Regions from separate parts of the Hydrogenophaga sp. FG152 genome, predicted to be linked through region 3. Evidence: riboswitches for the same ligand, from Rfam matches in the RefSeq annotation. Region 3 holds a riboswitch; each other region holds the start of a gene.
What was found. Region 3 has a riboswitch for glycine ahead of ACODTB_RS16310 (penicillin-binding protein 1A). Riboswitches for the same ligand answer to the same signal wherever they lie in the genome.

Region 1: another riboswitch for glycine. It lies ahead of gcvT (glycine cleavage system aminomethyltransferase GcvT); the one in region 3 lies ahead of ACODTB_RS16310 (penicillin-binding protein 1A).
Region 2: another riboswitch for glycine. It lies ahead of ACODTB_RS02860 (D-amino acid dehydrogenase); the one in region 3 lies ahead of ACODTB_RS16310 (penicillin-binding protein 1A).

What each region holds. Positions count from the first base shown of each region.
Region 1 covers NZ_JBMDKH010000008.1:111,683-117,767, reverse strand. The annotation lists gene gcvP (aminomethyl-transferring glycine dehydrogenase) at 1-1,921, opposite strand, end outside; gene gcvH (glycine cleavage system protein GcvH) at 1,950-2,318, opposite strand; gene gcvT (glycine cleavage system aminomethyltransferase GcvT) at 2,356-3,537, opposite strand; glycine riboswitch at 3,543-3,647, opposite strand; glycine riboswitch at 3,660-3,774, opposite strand; gene ACODTB_RS11705 (hypothetical protein) at 3,806-4,309, opposite strand; gene ACODTB_RS11700 (electron transfer flavoprotein-ubiquinone oxidoreductase) at 4,426-6,085, opposite strand, start outside.
Region 2 covers NZ_JBMDKH010000002.1:11,331-17,415, reverse strand. The annotation lists gene ACODTB_RS02870 (MarR family winged helix-turn-helix transcriptional regulator) at 304-753, shown strand; gene ACODTB_RS02865 (organic hydroperoxide resistance protein) at 815-1,243, shown strand; gene ACODTB_RS02860 (D-amino acid dehydrogenase) at 1,392-2,642, opposite strand; glycine riboswitch at 2,808-2,902, opposite strand; gene ACODTB_RS02855 (Bug family tripartite tricarboxylate transporter substrate binding protein) at 2,910-3,902, opposite strand; gene ACODTB_RS02850 (M20 aminoacylase family protein) at 3,920-5,101, opposite strand; gene ACODTB_RS02845 (LysR family transcriptional regulator) at 5,251-6,085, shown strand, end outside.
Region 3 covers NZ_JBMDKH010000013.1:73,703-79,787, forward strand. The annotation lists gene ACODTB_RS16280 (ATP-binding response regulator) at 1-55, shown strand, start outside; gene ACODTB_RS16285 (hypothetical protein) at 187-495, shown strand; gene ACODTB_RS16290 (calcium:cation antiporter) at 663-1,847, shown strand; gene ACODTB_RS16295 (hypothetical protein) at 1,931-2,533, shown strand; gene ACODTB_RS16300 (ParD-like family protein) at 2,590-2,844, shown strand; gene map (type I methionyl aminopeptidase) at 2,844-3,635, shown strand; glycine riboswitch at 3,665-3,754, shown strand; gene ACODTB_RS16310 (penicillin-binding protein 1A) at 3,883-6,085, shown strand, end outside.

The DNA.
Region 1 (6,085 bases), on a different contig from region 3:
TGTCCACGTTGCCGTTCTCGTCGCACTTGGTGACGACGACCTGCATGCCCACCATCTGCGCGCTGGCCGGGTTGGTGCCGTGCGCGCTGCTGGGGATGAGGCAGATGTTGCGGTGGCTTTCACCGCGCGAGGCGTGGTAGGCCTGGATGACGAGCAGGCCCGCGTATTCGCCCTGCGAGCCGGCATTGGGCTGCAGGCTGATGCCGGCGTAGCCGGTGGCCTGGCAGAGCCAGGCGCGCAGCTGTTCGTCGAGCAGCTTGTAGCCCTGCAGCTGGTCGGCCGGGGCGAAGGGGTGCATGTTCGCGAATTCCGGCCAGGTGATGGGGATCATCTCGCTGGTGGCGTTGAGCTTCATGGTGCAGGAGCCCAGCGGGATCATGCTGCGGTCGAGCGCGAGGTCCTTGTCGGACAGCGCGCGGATGTAGCGCAGCATGCCGGTTTCGCTGTGGTGACTGTTGAACACCGGGTGCGTGAGGAAGTCGCTGGTGCGGCGCAGCTCGGCGGGGATGAGTGGCTCCACGCCTTTTTCGAAGGTGTCGAAGACGGGCAGGGCCTGGCCGTCCTTGGCGAAGATTTTCCAGAGCAGGGCGATGTCGTCGCGGGTGGTGGTTTCGTCGAGCGAGACGATGAGGTAGTCGCCCCAGGCCTTGCGCAGGTTGGCGCCCTGGGCCACGGCGCGGGCCATGATGGTGTCGGTCTGGTCTTTCGTGTGCAGGGCGAGGGTGTCGAACACGCCTTGGTCGCCGTGGTGGGTGTCGCGGTAGCCCAATTGCTCCAGGCCGCTGGCGAGGATGGCGGTGTAGGCGGCCACGCGGTTGGCGATGCGCTTCAAGCCCTGGGGGCCATGGTACACGGCGTACATGCTCGCCACCACGGCGGGCAGCACCTGGGCGGTGCAGATGTTGCTGGTGGCTTTTTCGCGGCGGATGTGCTGCTCGCGCGTCTGCAGCGCGAGGCGGTAGGCGGGTTGGCCGTGCACGTCCACGCTCACGCCGACCAGGCGGCCGGGCAGGGAGCGCTTGAATTCGTCGCGGCAGGCCATGTAACCAGCGTGCGGGCCGCCCGCGCCCATGGGCATGCCGAAGCGCTGGGTGGTGCCGACCACGATGTCCGCGCCCATTTCGCCCGGGGGTTTGAGCAGGGTGAGCGCGAGCAGGTCGGCGGCGACGATGAAGGCGGCCTGCTTGCCGTGCACGGTGGCGGCGTCCTTGGTCCAGTCGTGCAGCCAGCCGCTGGAGGCGGGGTACTGGGTGAAGGCGGCGAAGTAGTCGCCGTCCGACAACATGGCGGCCCATTCCTCGCCCGACATCGCGATCTTCACCGTGAGGCCCAGGGGTTTGGCGCGGGTCTGCACCACTTCGATGATCTGCGGGTGCACGTCGCCCGAGACGATGAAGGTGTTGCCCTTGTTCTTCACCGAGCGTTTGGCCAGGGTCATGGCCTCGGCGGCGGCGGTGGCTTCGTCGAGCATGGAGGCGTTGGCGATGGCCATGCCGGTGAGGTCGCTCACCATGGTCTGGAAATTGACCAGGGCTTCCATGCGGCCTTGCGAGATCTCGGCCTGGTAGGGCGTGTAGGCGGTGTACCAGGCGGGGTTCTCCAGCACGTTGCGCAGGATCACGCCGGGCGTGAGCGTGCCGTGGTAACCCTGGCCGATGAAGCTCTTGAACACCTTGTTCTTCTGCGCCAGCGCCTTGAGCTCGGCCAGCGCTGCCGCCTCGGTGACGGCCGTTGGCAGCTGCATGCCCTGGCTGCGCGCGATGCTGCGCGGCACGATGCCGTCGATCAGCGCGCGGCGCGAGGCCTCGCCGATGACCGAGAGCATGTGGGTCTCGTCGGCCTGGCCGATGCCGATGTGGCGCGCCACGAATTCGGACGGGTTTTCGAGTTCACCGAGGGGTTTGACAGAGGGCATCAGCATGGGGGGCTCCGGCGGGAGAAGAGGCGGGTCAGGCGTTGGCGAAGGCGTTGTAGGCGGTCTCGTCCAGCAGGGCGTCGACCTGGGCCGGGTCGGAGAGCTTGACCTTGAAGAACCAGCCGGCCTTGAGCGGGTCGGTGTTGGCCAGCGAGGGGTCGGCGCGCAGGGCTTCGTTGACTTCGGTGATTTCGCCGCTGATGGGCATGTACACGTCGGCGGCCGCTTTCACGGACTCGACCACGCCGGCCACGTCCTTCTGCGCGAAAGTCTTGCCGACTTCGGGCAGGTCGACGAACACCACGTCGCCCAGCGCGTCCTGCGCGTGCACGGTGATGCCGACGGTGGCGATGCCGCCGTCAACGGTGATCCATTCGTGGTCTTCGGTGTACTTGGTGGTCATGGAAAAGCTCCTGAAAAAAGAAACGAAAAAAGTGAGATCAGCCGCGGAAGTATCGGTTGGGCACGAAGGGCATGGCGCTGACCTGCATGGGCACGGGTTTGCCTCGCACCATGGCCACCACGGGCGTGCCCAGGGCGGCGTGTTCGGGCGCGACGTAGCCGATGGCGACGGGCTTGTTGGCGCTGGGGCCGATGAGGCCGCTGGAGGTCTTGCCGATCACGTCGCCGCTGGTGTTCTGCAGTTCGACGTTCTCGCGCACGGGCACCCATTCCTGGGCGATCAGGCCCACGCGCTTGCGGGCCAGCGGTTCGCTGCCGTCGAGCTGCGCGAGCACGCGCGCCGCGCCGGGGAAGCCCCCCGCGCGCGCGCCGCCGGTGCGGCGCACTTTCTGCATGGCCCAGTTGAGCCCGGCTTCCACCGGGGTGGTGGTGGTGTCGATGTCGTTGCCGTAGAGGCACAGGCCGGCTTCGAGGCGCAGCGAGTTGCGCGCGCCCAGGCCGATGGGCATCACTTCAGGCTGGGCCAGCAGGGTGCGCACGAACTGGTCGGCGCGGTCGCCGGGCAGGGAGATCTCGAAGCCGTCTTCGCCGGTGTAGCCGCTGCGGGTGATGAAGAGGTCGGCGCCGTGCCAGTTGAAGGGCGAACCGGTCATGAAGACCAGTTTTTCGACGCCGGGCACGAGGCGCCGCAGCACGTCCACCGCCAGCGGGCCCTGCAGCGCGAGCAGGGCGCGGTCGGGCAGGGGGATGACCTCGCAGCGCGAGCCGATCCGCGCCTGGATGTGCGCGATGTCACCAGCCTTGCAGGCGCCGTTGACGATGACGAAGAGGTCGTGCCCGCGGTTGACGAACATGAGGTCGTCGATGATGCCGCCCTCGTCGTTGAGCAGCAGGCCGTAGCGCTGCTTGCCCACGCCGAGATCGATCACGTCCACCGGCATGAGCGTCTCGAAGGCGGCGGGGGCGTCGGGCCCGACCAGGCGCAGCTGGCCCATGTGCGAGACGTCGAACAGGCCGGCGGCCTTGCGGGTGTGGTGGTGTTCGGCCATGAGACCGGTGGGGTACTGCACCGGCATGTCGTAACCGGCGAAGGGCACCATGCGGGCGCCCAGTTCGACGTGGAGCTTGTGCAGCGGGGTCTGGAGAAGCGGGGCGGCAGCGGGCACGGCAAAGGCTTTCAGGCAAGGGGGCAGGCCCCGGTGGGGCGAAACACGGTTCATCCGTGCGCTGCCCCACTGTCCGCTTTACCTGAGAGATTCACGCGGGCGATGCCGCGCTTGCTCCTTCGGTGGGCCGCTTCGAGGAGCGGCCTCTCTCCAGGGGGGTACACCGGCCTCGCGGCCCGTGTTTGCCAGTCCTTTTGCCTGAGCGTTCAGAGCACCCGGTGTGCGGTGCCGCCTGCGCCTTCGGCGAGCCTTCTCCGGGGACCGGATCGGCTTCTCTCCTGACCCGGCGAGTGTATCGCACGGCGCCATGCCGGCCGGTGTTTCAGGGCGTTTCCAGGGCCGATTCGGGCAGCAGGCGGGCCAGCCGCTCGCGGATGCCGTCGGCGCGTTCACTGCCGGCCAGGCGCTCCACGTCGGCCGTCATGGCCCGGCTGACGGCCAGCATGTCGCCCACGTCGCGCGCTGCGCGCAGGGCGTCGCGGTAGCGCTGGGCCATGGCCTTGTCGCGCGGGGCGAACATGCGCTCGCTCAGGTCGAACAGGTACATGCGCGCGCTGGCGAGCGAGCGTGGGCCGGAGAAGGCGTCGGCGGAGACGGTGGGCGGGGTGTTGGCCGGTGTGAGGAGCGGCGGCGGCGCTTCGTCCACAAGGTAGCCGCGCGAGATCAGGTCGGCCGCGAGGGTGGGCCCCTGGCCCTCGAACAGGGCGAACAGTTCGGCATCGGGTTTGCGGCCATCGGCCAGCAGCAACAGGGCGCGCTCGCGCTGCGCGAGTTGGCGTTGCCCGGGGCGCAGCTCGGCGCGGCCCTTCTGGGTCTTGTTCAGCATGGCATCTCGGCGTCGTTCACGGAGCCTGCACTGTGGACAGCCCATGTGACGGCGCGGTGAATACCGGGCATGAAAAAGCCGCCCGCAGGCGGCTTTTCAGGAAAGGGTGATTTCGCTCACATGCCGGCGTAGTTCGGACCGCCGCCGCCTTCGGGCGTGACCCAGACGATGTTCTGCGTCGGGTCCTTGATGTCGCAGGTCTTGCAGTGCACGCAGTTCTGCGCGTTGATCTGCAGGCGGTCGGTGTTGTCGGGGTTCTTCACGAACTCGTACACGCCGGCCGGGCAGTAGCGGGCTTCGGGGCCGGCGTACTTGGCGAGGTTGATCTTCACCGGCACGCTGGCGTCTTTCAGCGTGAGGTGGGCCGGCTGGTGCTCTTCGTGGTTGGTGTTGCTGACGAAGACGCTGCCCAGGCGGTCGAAGGTGAGCTTGCCGTCGGGCTTGGGGTAGACGATCTGCTCGCACTCGGCGGCCGGCTTGAGGTAGAGGTGGTCGGCCTTCTCGCGGTGCAGCGACCACGGCGGGGCCTTGAAGCCCAGGCGGGGCAGCAGCCAGTGTTCGATGCCGACCATGAGGCCGCCGACGATGTTGCCGTACTTGAACCAGGACTTGAAGTTGCGCGAGGCGTCCAGCTCTTCGCGCAGCCAGCTCTTGCCGAAGGCAACCGGGTAGGCCTTGAGTTCGTCGTGCTGGCGGCCGGCCTGCACGGCCTCGAAGGCGGCTTCTGCGCAGAGCATGCCGCTCTTGATGGCAGCGTGGCTGCCCTTGATGCGCGCGCCGTTGAGGTAACCCGCGTCGCAACCGACGAGGGCGCCACCGGGGAAGGTGGTCTGCGGCAGGCTCATGAGGCCACCGGTGGTGATGGCGCGCGCGCCGTAGCTGATGCGCTTGCCGCCTTCGAGGAAGGCTCGGATGCGCGGGTGCGTCTTCCAGCGCTGCATTTCCTCGAACGGGCTGAGCCAGGGGTTGCTGTAGTTCAGGCCGGTGACCAGGCCCAGCGTGACCTTGTTGTCCTCCAGGTGGTACATGAAGCCACCGCCGTAGGTGTCGTCCTTCATGGGCCAGCCGGCGGTGTGGATCACCAGGCCGGGCTGGTGCTTGGCGGGGTCGATTTCCCACAGTTCCTTCACGCCGATGGCGTAGGCCTGCGGGTCCTTGCCTTCGTCGAGGTGGAACTTGGCGATCAGGCGCTTGCCCAGGTGGCCGCGCGAGCCTTCGGCGAAGACGGTGTATTTCGCGTGCAGCTCCATGCCGAGCTGGAAGTTGTCGGTCGGCTCGCCGTCCTTGCCCACGCCCAGGTTGCCGGTGGCCACGCCCTTGACGGAGCCGTCGTCGTTGTAGAGCACCTCGGCGGCCGCGAAGCCGGGGAAGATCTCCACGCCGAGGTTTTCGGCCTGCTGGGCCATCCACTTGACCACGTTGCCCAGGCCGACCACGTAGTTGCCTTCGTTGTGGAAGTTGTTGGGGATCAGGAACTTGGGTGTGTCGATGGCGCCTTTTTCGGTCAGCCAGAGCAGCTTGTCGTCGGTGACGGGCTGGTTGAGCGGCGCGCCGTCGGCTTTCCAGTTGGGCAGCAACTCGTTGAGGGCCTTGGGGTCCATCACCGCGCCGCTGAGGATGTGCGCGCCGGGCTCCGAGCCTTTTTCGAGCACGCACACGTTGATCTCGCCGCCTTTTTCGGCGGCGATCTGCTTGAGCCGGATCGCCGTGGCCAGGCCGCCGGGGCCGCCACCGACCACGACCACGTCGTACTCCATGGCTTCGCGCGGGCCGTAG
Region 2 (6,085 bases), on a different contig from region 3:
CCACCGTCCCGCAAACCAAGTGAGCGCGCCCAGCCTGGTCCGCCTGCACATCGCTGGGGCGGATGGCGTGGGGGCGCGGGCGCAGGCCCCCATTCGCGGTTGCCACAGAGTGTGCGCGCCCGTCACCTGGTTGACGAAACGGTGTGAGCAAGCCCGGGCAGCCGCCCGCGAGCAGGGCCGGAGAACGCGCGCCCACGCCAGCCGACCTCGCACCACGCAGCGCCCGAAAAACAACCTCACCCTCGAAATGGTTGTTCAAAATTCAATTGCACACAATCAAATAAACACCTACATTCCATTTCCATGAACAAGCCCAGCATCTCCAGCGACCAGGCCCTCCAGCTCGACCACCAGTTGTGCTTCGCGCTCTACTCCGCCTCGCTGGCGATGACCAAGCTCTACAAGCCCCTGCTCGAAGAGATGGGCCTCACCTACCCCCAATACCTCGCCATGCTCGTGCTGTGGGAAAACGACGGCGTCACCGTGTCCGAACTCGGCGAACGCCTCTACCTCGACTCAGGCACCCTCACCCCCCTGCTCAAGCGGCTCGAAACCGCCGACCTCGTCACCCGCCTGCGCGACGTGCAGGACGAACGCCGCGTGCTCATCCGCCTCACCACCGCCGGCCGCAAACTCAAGGCCCGCGCCGCGCGCATCCCCGGCTGCGTGCTGCAAGCCACGCAATGCGACGTGGCCGAAGTGATGGCGCTCACGCAGCAGGTGCAAACCCTGCGCGACCGCCTCACCGCCTGACCATTCCCTTTCACCCACCCCCAGCTTCCACCCGAAGCCCTTCAACCTCAGGAGCCACACCATGCCCACCTCCCTCGACAAAGTCCTCTACACCGCCCGCGCCCACACCACCGGCGGCCGCGACGGCGCTTCGCGCAGCGACGACGGCCTGCTCGACGTCAAGCTCTCCCCGCCCAAGGCCATGGGCGGCGCCGGCAACGCCACCAACCCCGAACAGCTCTTCGCCGCCGGCTACTCCGCCTGCTTCATGGGCGCGCTCAAGCACGTTGCCGGCATGAAGAAAGTGGCCGTGCCCGCCGACGCCGCCATCGACGCCGAAGTGGACATCGGCCCGATCCCCGCCGGCTTCGGCATCGCCGCGCGCCTGGCCGTGAGCCTGCCCGGCATGGACCGCGCCGTGGCGCAGGACCTGGTGGACACCGCCCACAAGGTGTGCCCCTACTCCAACGCCACCCGCGGCAACATCGACGTGACCATCACGCTGAAGTAAACGCGCGCCCGAGACATTGCGTCGAAAGGCCCCCGGCTCACGCCGGCGGGCCTTTTTCGTGTCCGCCCCGTCAAGCCAGCTTCACCACCCTGCCCGTGGGCGCCCCCACAAAACCCGTTTCGCATCGAAACGAGAGGGCAATCACGGCTCAGGCTGCGACCGCCGCCGGCACGCTGGGAGATGCGCGCATCCGTTCCCACTGTGCCACCTGCTCACCCAACTGGTGCGCCGTGATGGCCGACAGCGTCCAGCCCAGGTGGCCGTGACCGGTGTTGTAGAACACATTGGCATGCCTGCCCGGGCCTACGCGCGGCATCATGTTGGGCAGCATGGGGCGCAGGCCTGCCCAGGGTTCCACCCGCCGCGTGCTGACGCCCGGGAAGCATTGATTCACCCAGTCGACCAGCGGCCGGATGCGATCGGCACGGATGTCGAGGTTGTAACCGTTGAACTCGGCCGTGCCGGCCACTCGGAAGCGGTCCAACCCCAGGCGGCTGGTGACGAGCTTGGTCGCGTCGTCCAGCAGGCTCACCTGGGGCGCGGCGGCCTGACTCTGTTCGTCTTCGAGCATGACGGTGATGGAGTAGCCCTTGACCGGGTAGACGTTGAGCCGGTCGCCAAGCTGGGCGCCCAGGGCGCGGCTGCGCACGCCTGCGCAGATCACCACCCCGTCCGCATCCACCTCATCCCCGCTGGCCAGCAGGACCCGCACGCTTTTTCCGGTGCTCCACACGCGTGCCACTGCCTGAGCGGTCATGAATTTCACGCCCAAGCGGGCACAGGCCAGACCCAGGCCATGGGTGAACTTGTGGATGTCGCCCGTGCTGTCGCTCTCGGTGTACCAGCCTCCGAAGAATTCGCCTCTGAGAGTGGGTTCGATGGCGCGCATTTCATCGGGTGTGACGGCCCGACGGGTCAGGCCACCTTGCGCCAGCAGCCGCGACACCTGGCTCGCATGCTCGAAGCTGGCCCGGCTTCGATAGATGTGCAGGATGCCGCGCTGTTTCAAATCGAACTCGATGCCCTCGTCCTGGGCCCAGCCGAACAAATGCTCCCGCGCGGCAATGGCCAGGCGCGTGGTGGCCACGGTGTTGTCGCGGTACCTGGACATGGAAGCCGCAAACTCGGCGAACCAGCTGAGCTTGTGCCAGCTGGGCCTGGGGTTCAACAGCAAGGGGGCGTCGGCCTTGAACATCCACTTCAGGCCCTTGATCAAGGTGGAGGGATGGGTCCAGACCTCGGCATTGGAAGCGGAGAGTTGCCCGCCGTTGGCATGACTGGTCTCCATGCCCGCGTAGCGGTGCTTTTCGATGAGGGTGACTTGATGACCCTGGCGGGCCAGGGCATAGGCGCTGGTGACGCCCGTGATGCCGCCGCCGATGACGATGAGGTGTGCCATGTGAATCTCGCGTTCAAAGCCGTCAGACAGGGAAAGCATGGCCCGCACACCGTGTGCGGGCCATGACCCCCTCTGTTTGAGACCTGAGAGATTCACCAGCGCGTGGGCCGGCTTGCTCCTGCGGTGGGCCGGGGGACGAATCCCGGCCACTCTTCAGAGTGCGATGCGTGTCGACCGGTCCTTTTGCCTGAGAGTTTCCGGGGCGGTTGCTCCTTCGGCGCCGGCTTCACATGCAAGCCAGTCTCTCCCGATCGACAGGGTTGGAGCTTACTGCGCTTGCAGCTGAATGGACTTGGCAATCGCGCGGAACTGGCTGATGCCGTCGGCATAGGCCTTGTCCACCGCCGCAAGTGGCAGGGGTTTGGCCAGCAGCTGGCTGTTGGCTTCGAGTGCCTGGTGCACGCCCGGATCACCCAGCGTTTCGGTGATGGCCTTGTGCAGCGCGATCACCACCGGTTCCGGGGTGTCCTTCTTCACGAAGTAACCGGTCCAGATGTTGAAAGTGAAATCCTTGAGTTGCTTGCTCTCGCTGATGGCCGGGTAGTTCTTCACGCTCTCCAGTCGCTCGTTGTTGAGCATGGCCAGCACTTTGACGCGGCCCTGCTTGTGCATCTCGTCGTACTTCTTGCCATAGGGCGCCAGGAAAAAATCCACCTGGCTGGCCATCAGGTCCTGCTCGGCCGGTGCCGCACCTTTGTAAGGCACATGGGTCATCGGAATGCCGGTGACTTTGGACAGGTGCTCGCCGAGCAAATGGTAGAAGGAGCCCGGGCCGACACTTGCATAGGTCAGGGGGCGGCCCTGCTGCGCCGACTTGCGCGCATGCTCCAGGAACTCGTCCACGTTGCTGACGGGCAGGTCCTTGCGGGCCAGGAAGGCGATCTGTGCGGTGGCGATCATCTGCACCAGACGAAAGTCCTCACTCTTGAATTTGATGGATGCGATCGCCAGAGGAGCCAGGATGAGTTCGTTGGGTGAACCCTGGAACAACTGATAGCCGTCGCTGGCACCGTTGAGCACCCTCTGAGCAGCGATCGATCCGCTGGCACCACCCAGGTTCTCGATCACCACCGGTTGGCCCAGTTGCTTGCCCAGTGTGTTGTTGACGGAGCGGGCAATCACGTCGGACAAGCCACCCGCCGGGTACGGCACCAGCAGGGTCACCGGGCGGGTCGGGTAGCTCTGGGCCTGGGCCATGCCTGAAAGGGTGGCCAATGCGATGGCGGCACCGGCCATCAAGGTCTTGTAGCGGCTGTTCATGAGAGTCTCCAGTGGAGTCAGGGGTGGGGAAAAGGGGTGGAAAGCAACGCCTGCACGAGCGCTGTCCAGTAAGCGGCGCCGGTGCCGATGTTGTGATCGTTGAAGTCGTAGGCCGGGTTGTGCACCATGCAGGCGCCAGGCTCCTGCCCCGCGCCGTTGCCAATGAACAGGTAGCTGCCGGGGACCCGCTCCAGCATGAAAGCGAAGTCCTCGCTGCCCGGCACCATGGCGCCCTGGGCGACCACTTGCTCGGGTGGGAAATGCGCCTGCGCAACCGCCAGAGCGCGGGCGGTTTGCTCCGCGTCGTTGACCAGCACGGCGTAGCCGGAGCGCCAATCCAGCTCGGCGCGCACGCCATAGCTCTCGGCCTGCAGACGCACCAGTTCGCGGATTCGCAGTTCCATGTCGCGGCGCACCTGCGGGTCCAGCGCACGCACGCTCAACTCCAGCCGGGCCGAGGCCGGAATCACGTTGTTGGCCGCGCCGGCGTGCAGCGCGCCCACGGTGACGACCGCGGGCTGCATGGGGTCGACGTTGCGGGAGACGATGGTCTGCAGCGCCATGACGATGGATGCGGCCGCCACCAGCGGGTCGACCGCTCGGTGCGGCATGGCGCCGTGGCCACCCACACCGTGCAGCGTGACGGTCGCGTAGTCCGACGAGGCCATGGTCGGCCCACTGCGGAACACCAGCTGGCCCTGCGCATAGCCGGGCATGTTGTGCATGGCGAAGATGGCGTCGCACGGAAAGCGCTCGAACAGACCGTCTTCCATCATCTTCAGGGCACCGCCGCCGCCCTCTTCGGCAGGCTGAAAGATCAGGTTGAGCGTGCCGTCGAAGCGGCCGGATTCGGCCAGGTGGCGCGCGGCGGCCAGCAGCATGGCGGTGTGGCCATCGTGGCCACAGGCATGCATCACACCCTGATGGCAACTGGTCCAATCGGCGCCGGTCGCCTCCTCCACGGGCAAAGCGTCCATGTCCGCGCGCAAGCCCAGGGTGCGCGCGGAACCGCCCCGGCGCAGTTGCCCCACCACGCCCGTGCCACCCAGCCCTGTGGTCACGTCGTATCCCCAGGCCGCCAGCCTTTCCGCCACCAAGGCGCTGGTGCGGTGCTCTTCGAAAGCCAGTTCCGGGTGCTGGTGGATGTCGCGCCGAAGCGCGATGAATTCCTGCACCAACTGATCGCTGAGACGTTCCAAGGCCGGGCTCCTGGTGAGGGTTGCAAAGAGCCCTCGTGGGCTTTGTTCTGCAACCGGTTACATGCAATTTGCTGCATGTTAGGAACGCATTGATTTAAAGTCCAATGCATTGATGATCATCAATCCATGACTTTCACTGAGGATTTGCGATGACTCTGGTGCAACTGCGGCATTTCGTGGTCCTCGCGGACCTGGGCTCCTTCGTGCAGGCATCCGCCGCCCTGTTCCTCACGCAGCCGGCGCTCACGCGCAGCATCCAGGGGCTGGAAGTCGAAATGGGCGGGGCACTTTTTGATCGCCTGGGCCGGCGCATCGCGCTCACGCCCTTCGGCCATGAAGTGCTGAGGCGCGCGCGCCACCTGGTCAGTGATGCCGAGGCGCTCAGGCACGCCGGCAAGGCCTTGCACGACGGCCTGATCGGCAAGCTGCGCGTGGGGCTGAGTTCAGCGCCGGGGGCGCTGTTCAGCATGCCGTTGATGCTGCACATGGCCGAGCACCACCCGAAACTGCAGGTGCACATCTCGCGCGGCAACACCGGCGTGCTGGTGCATGCGCTGCGCGAGCAACGCCTGGACGCCGCCATCGTCGACATCCGCGACATGCGCCCCTCGGCCGACCTGCGGGTGGACCTCGCCTTCGAGCTGGGGGCGGGTTTTCTGGCGCGCCGGGACCATCCGCTGGCACAACTTGGTCGTCGGGTGAGGCTGGACGAGGTGTTGGCCTATCCGATCGCGTCCACCCCGCTCAGCGATGAAGTGGCGCGCTTGCTGATTGCCCGTTATGGCCCCCAGGCCAACCCGGACGACATGGTCACGCTGCGCTGCGACGAGACCCTGAGCATCGTGGAGGTGGCACAACGAAGCGATGCGATCCTGCTGACCGTCAACGCCGTCGCGGCAGGCCTGATCCGCCTGGATATGCAACCCGACCTGGATGCCACCGGCCGGTTTGGACTGGTCACCTCAGCCCAGCGGCAGGAGGCGC
Region 3 (6,085 bases):
CTTCCTGCACAAACCTGTGCAGGCGCAACAGCTGCTGGACGCACTGGCGCGCTGATCAGCCGTTCTCACCCGCCGCCATGTGACCGGGGTCACTTCACGCCAGGGAGGCTCGCGATGAATACTCGCGATCGTCTGTTGACCCTCGCCCCTTCCGACCCAACCACGTCCCGTCAGGGACCCGTTCCCATGCGCAAACTCCTTCTTGGCCTGACCCTGTCCTTGCTCGCCGCCGTGTCCATCGCGGCACCCGATCCGCAGTGTGCCGAGTACGACAAGCTCCGCACCCAGAGAGACAACGCATTGCGCGTGAAGAACTTCAAGCAGTATTGCGATGCCCTGTCGGGTTTGATCAAGCTGATGCCGGCCAAGCCTCCCGAGCAGGCGCGGCTCCAATGCGAAGCCAAGGCCACGAACATGAAGGTCGAGACCTGGCTTGGCATCCGCCCCGAGGTGGTGTCCACCATGACGGGCACGTTTGACGAGCAATGCAGGTGACGTGAGACACCGGGCCGCCGATCGCCCTGGGGGGCAAGGCGGTCACACACTTGAAACCTATAATCGCTCGGCTCACGCGCCAGGCGTGAGGCCGGATGAGGACGACCCCATCGGCATGGATTCAACCGCGAGGGACGGCCCCCGCACTGCTTGTGAAAGTGGTCGCCATGGTCAACGCCTCCCTCCACCCCCCCGCCGCACGCGCGCGGCTCATCTCTGCGGCCACCTGGGCACTTCTGCTCGGCGCGTGGGCCGTGGTGGGCTTGTTCTCTTTTTACGGATCCTCCTGGCTGGCCGCGCCACTCACACCCGGTGTCGCCAGCCTGAGTTTCGCCGTGCTGCTGGTCACCATCGTGGCGGCGTCGTTTGGTGTCGTGCATGAGGCGGACTACCTGGCGCACAAGCTGGGCGAGCCGTACGGCACGCTCATCCTGACGCTGTCCATCGTGGCCATCGAGGTCATCCTGATTGCCTCGGTGCTGCTGGGGCCGGGGGAAGCCCCCACGATCGGGCGCGATTCCATTTTTGCCGTGTTGATGATCATCCTGAACCTCGTGATGGGGATCTGCCTGACGGTGGGTGCTGCCCGGCATGGCGAACAGGAGTTCAATGCGCAAGGGGCCACGGCCTACCTGTCGATGATTGCCCTGTTGACCACGGTGGCCCTGGTGTTGCCCAAGTTCACCAGCACGGCGGGTGAATTCGGGCCTGAGCAGGCGATGGGCATCGGTGTCCTCACCGCGCTGCTGTACGCGGCCTTCCTGTGGAAACAGATCGGCAGTCTCAAGCGCCTCTTCGTTCAGCCCCCTCCCGGGGCGATGGTGGTGCGCCGCATGGAACGGACCTCCAGGGCGCCGACCGGGACCGAAAAGGCGGAGGGTTCCGTCCAGCAAAGCAGGAAGGATGTCTGGGTGCATTCGCTGCTGCTGCTGGCCATGATTGTTCCGATCGTTCTGCTGGGCCACCACCTGGCCGTCGTGCTCGACTACGGCATTGCGGCCGCGGGCGCGCCCGTGGCTGTGAGTGGCGTGCTCATCGCCCTGATCGTGTTCACCCCCGAGTCCCTGACCGCCGTGCGCGCGGCGCTGGGCAATGAGATGCAACGGGCTGTCAACCTGTGTCTGGGTGCCTTTGTCTCCACCGTGGGGCTCACGGTGCCCGCGGTGCTGGCCATTGGCTTGTTGTACGACAAGCAGGTCGTCATGGGCATCTCCCACGTGGACACGGCGCTGTTTGCGGCCACCGCCGTGCTGAGCATGCTCACCTTCAACGGCCAGCGCACCTCGGCGCTGCAGGGTTACATGCACCTCGCGCTGTTTGCCGTGTTTGCCGTGCTGTTGTTCTTTCCCTAGCCGCGCCATGGGCCGCCCACGGTGGATGCGGTCGAAACATCTGCGAACAGCATTTCAGCGGTCATGCGGGCAGACTAGGGCCCATGAAAATCCTTGCCCTCGTCTTCTCCCTGAGCGCCGTGGCGTTTGCGCCCATCCCGGTGATGGCGCAACAGACCCCCGCGAAGCCTGCCGCCAAGCCGGCGGCCAAACCCACCACCACGACCAAACGCGCGCCGCTGGCGCGCTCCGCGGCCAAGGCCGTGGAAGAAGTGACGCCGATCGAAGAGGATTCCAGCGTGAACCTCACCGAAGCCGATCTCGTGGTCGCGCAGCGCGTGTACCTCGGCAACATCCCCTGCGAACTCGGCTCGGCTGTGGAAATCGTGCCCGCCAAGCGGCAGGGGTTCTTCATCGTGCAGGTGAAGAACATGCGCAACGCGCGGTACTACATGCACCCGGTGGAAAGCCGCACCGGTGCCATCCGTCTCGAAGACCCGAAGCGGGGCGCCATGTGGCTGCAGCTGGGCAACAAGTCCATGCTCATGAGCCAGCAACTGGGCAAACGGCTGGCCGATGAATGCATGAGTCCCGAGCAGCTGACGCTGGCCGGTGAAATGAAGCGCAACCCGCCCAAGGGCCTGCTGGATCCGGTGGACCCCCCACCGGCCGCCGCGCCCCCCGCCCCGCCGGCCAACACCAACTAGCCACTGCCCACCGTGAGACGTATATAATTCATATACGTTTCATATAGAGGTGGTGAATGGGGATCGTCAAGATTTCGGACCTGATGCACGAGAACCTGCGCGTGGCGGGGAGTGCGCTGAGCAGGTCCATCAATGCGCAGGCCGAACACTGGATGCGGGTCGGCATGCTGACCGAGCTTCACCCGGAGCTGGACCACCGGGAGATCTGTCAGCTGCTGGTGCGGGCGGAGCTCTCGGGGGGCCTGGACATCACCGTGGCGGCCGCGACCCCAGCGGGCAAGGCCCGCACAGCCCCAGCGGGCCAGCGCTAGTGGCTCGCGGCATCACCATCAAGTCGGCCGAGGACATTGAGATGGCGCGGCGCGCCGGCAGGCTGGCCGCGGAGGTGCTCGGCATGATCGAGCCCCACGTCGTCCCCGGGGTCAGCACGGAGACGCTGGACCGGATCTGCCACGACCACATCGTGAATGTCCAGGGCGCCACCCCGGCCAACCTGGGGTACCACGGGTATCCCAAAACGATCCTCACCTCCGTCAATCAGGTGGTCTGCCACGGCATCCCCTCGCCCGACAAGCTGCTGAAGAAGGGCGACATCATCAACATCGATGTGGCCGTCAACAAGGATGGCTGGTTCGGCGACACCAGCCGCATGTACTTCGTCGGCACACCCAACGTGCTGGCCCGGCGTCTGGTGGAGACCACCTATGAAGCCCTGCTGGCCGGCATCCGGCAGGTCAGGCCAGGCGCGACGCTGGGGGACATTGGCCATGCCATCCAGTCCGTCGCCCATCGAGAGCACTTCAGCGTGGTGCGCGAGTACTGCGGGCATGGCATTGGCCGGATCTACCACGAAGAACCGAACGTGCTTCACCATGGCCGGCGCGGCGAGGGGCTCAGGCTGGAGCCGGGGATGGTCTTCACCATCGAACCCATGCTCAACGCGGGCCAGCGCGAGACCCGGACCCTGGCCGATGGGTGGACCGTCGTGACCAAAGACCGCTCCCTGTCCGCCCAGTGGGAACACATGGTGGCCGTCACGCCCGAGGGGCACGAGGTGCTCACGCCCTGGCCAGGTGGCACGGGTGCCCACGCACCGGTGTGACGCCCGGGTTTTGACCCTCTGATAGACTGCGACGCTCTGCGGGAGAGCGAGGCGGGTCACGCCTCCGCCGAAGGCGCAAACTCCCATGATCGCTCAGGCCACCGGACCGCAGACACATTTCGCCGACTGGAGAGAGGCCGAGCCGCACCGCGCGCGCACCGGCACACCGAAGGGGCAGACTGCCGACGCAGTCGAAACTCTCAGGTAAAAGGACAGGGGGAGAGGCGCTTTCACCCGAGCCTTGCCCATGTTCCCCTTTCGAACCCCCTTCGCGGTCCGGTTCTTCGCCGCGCTGGCCCTTGGCCTGTGCGTCGGCGTTGCCCTCGGCGCCGCTCATGCCTTGCACCGCCTGTGGCAGCAGCTGCCCGAGGTCGGTCACCTGGCCCACTACGAACCGATGCTGCCCATGCGCATCCACGCCAGGGACGGCAGCCTGCTCGCCGAGTACGGCGAAGAACGGCGGGAGTTCGTGCCGATCGAGCGCATCCCGTTGCGCATGCAGCAGGCCTTGCTGGCCATCGAGGATGCGCGGTTCCATGAACACGGGGCGGTGGACTACGCGGGCCTCGTGCGCGCGGCGCTCGGCAACCTTGTGGCCGGTGGGCATGCGCAAGGTGGCAGCACCATCTCCATGCAGGTCGCGCGGGTCTTCTTCCTGAGCCGGGAGAAGACCTACCGGCGCAAGATCATGGAGATCATGCTGGCCTACAAGCTCGAGTCGGTCTACAGCAAGAACAAGATTCTGGAGCTGTACATGAACCAGATCTACCTGGGCGAACGGGCCTACGGTTTCGCGGCGGCCGCATCGGTCTACTTCGACAAGACGCTCGACCAGCTCAGCGTCGCCGAGGCGGCCATGCTGGCCGGCTTGCCCAAGGCGCCCTCCGCCTACAACCCGGTCGCCAACCGCGAGCGCGCCACCGTTCGCCAGCAGCACATTCTCAAGCGCATGCGCGAGTTGGGCTACCTCGATGAGCAGGCCTATGAGCAGGCCCGCGCCGAGCCCTTGACCCTGGCGCTGAACCACCCGTCGACCGACCCGGCATCGGCCTACGCGGTCGAACAGGTTCGCAAGATGCTGGTGGAGCGCTATGGGGACGAGGCCTACTCGCGGGGCCTGGATGTGACCACCACCATCCGCGTGGCCGAGCAGCGCGCCGCCACCCATGCCTTGCGCGCCGGCCTGTTGAATGCACAACACCAGCGCGGCCCTGCGGGGCCGGAAGGCCATCTGAAGCAAGCCGTGCAGGCCGACGACCTGGCCGGCATCCGCCGGGCCCTCGCGCCCTACCGGGACAGTGGTGCCTTGCGCGTGGCCACCGTGCTGGAAGCCTCCGCCTCCGCCGGCATCACGGCCGTCCTGCGCGACGGCACCGTGGTTCGCATTGCACGCCACACGCTGAGCCCGGGCAGCAGCGCGCTGCTCAAGCCCGACGCACCCGCGCACAGGCGCATCGAACCGGGCGCCGTCGTTCGTGTCGTGGCCGACACGGCCGGGCGCTGGCGGCTGACACAGCTGCCGCAGATGCAGGGCGCGCTGGTGTCCATCGATGCGAGGTCGGGTGAGATCCTGGCGCTGGCCGGTGGCTTCGACTTCGCGTTCAACCAGTTCGACCACGCGGTGCAGGCGGTGCGCCAGCCGGGATCGACCTTCAAGCCCTTCGTGTTTTCCGCTGCGCTGGAAAAGGGTTATTTCCCCGGCACCCTGGTCGACGACACGCAGCGGCTGGTCACGCCATCGGCGCGTGGCCGCAAAGCCTGGCGGCCGCGCAACTACGGCAACCAGTACGAAGGTTTCATCACGGCCCGGCGGGCCCTGGCACGTTCGAAGAACGTGGTGGCGGTCAACCTCATGGACGCTGCCGGCGCGGAATATGTGCAGCAGTTCGCCACCCGTTTCGGTTTCGCGGCCGAGCTCAATCCCCCGATCCTGCCGCTGGCGCTGGGCGCGGGCGCGGTGACCCCGCTGCAGCTCACCGAGGCCTACGCGGTGTTCGCCAACGAAGGAGAGCGGGTCGAGTCCCGCCTGGTGCTCAAGGTCAGCGAGCGCGGCGGTGCGGTGCTCTACGAAGCGCCGCCGGTGTCGCCCCGCGGCCAGGTGATCTCCCCACGCAATGCCTTTGTGATGGACAGCATGTTGCGTGACGTGGTGCGGCACGGCACGGGGCGGCGCGCGAGCGCACTCGGGCGCGAGGACACGGCCGGCAAGACCGGCACGTCCAACGACGCGCGCGATGCCTGGTTCGCCGGTTATTCATCGGGCGTCGCTTCGGTGGTGTGGATCGGGTACGACCAGTCGCGCAGCCTGGGCAACGCCACCGGGGGAAGCCTGGCATTGCCCGTCTGGACGGAGTACATGAAGGTCGCCGTCGCCAAGCGGCCCGCGCAGGAGCGCCGCATGCCGCCGGACCTGGTGCCATGGGGCGATGACTATGTCTACCCGGAATCCC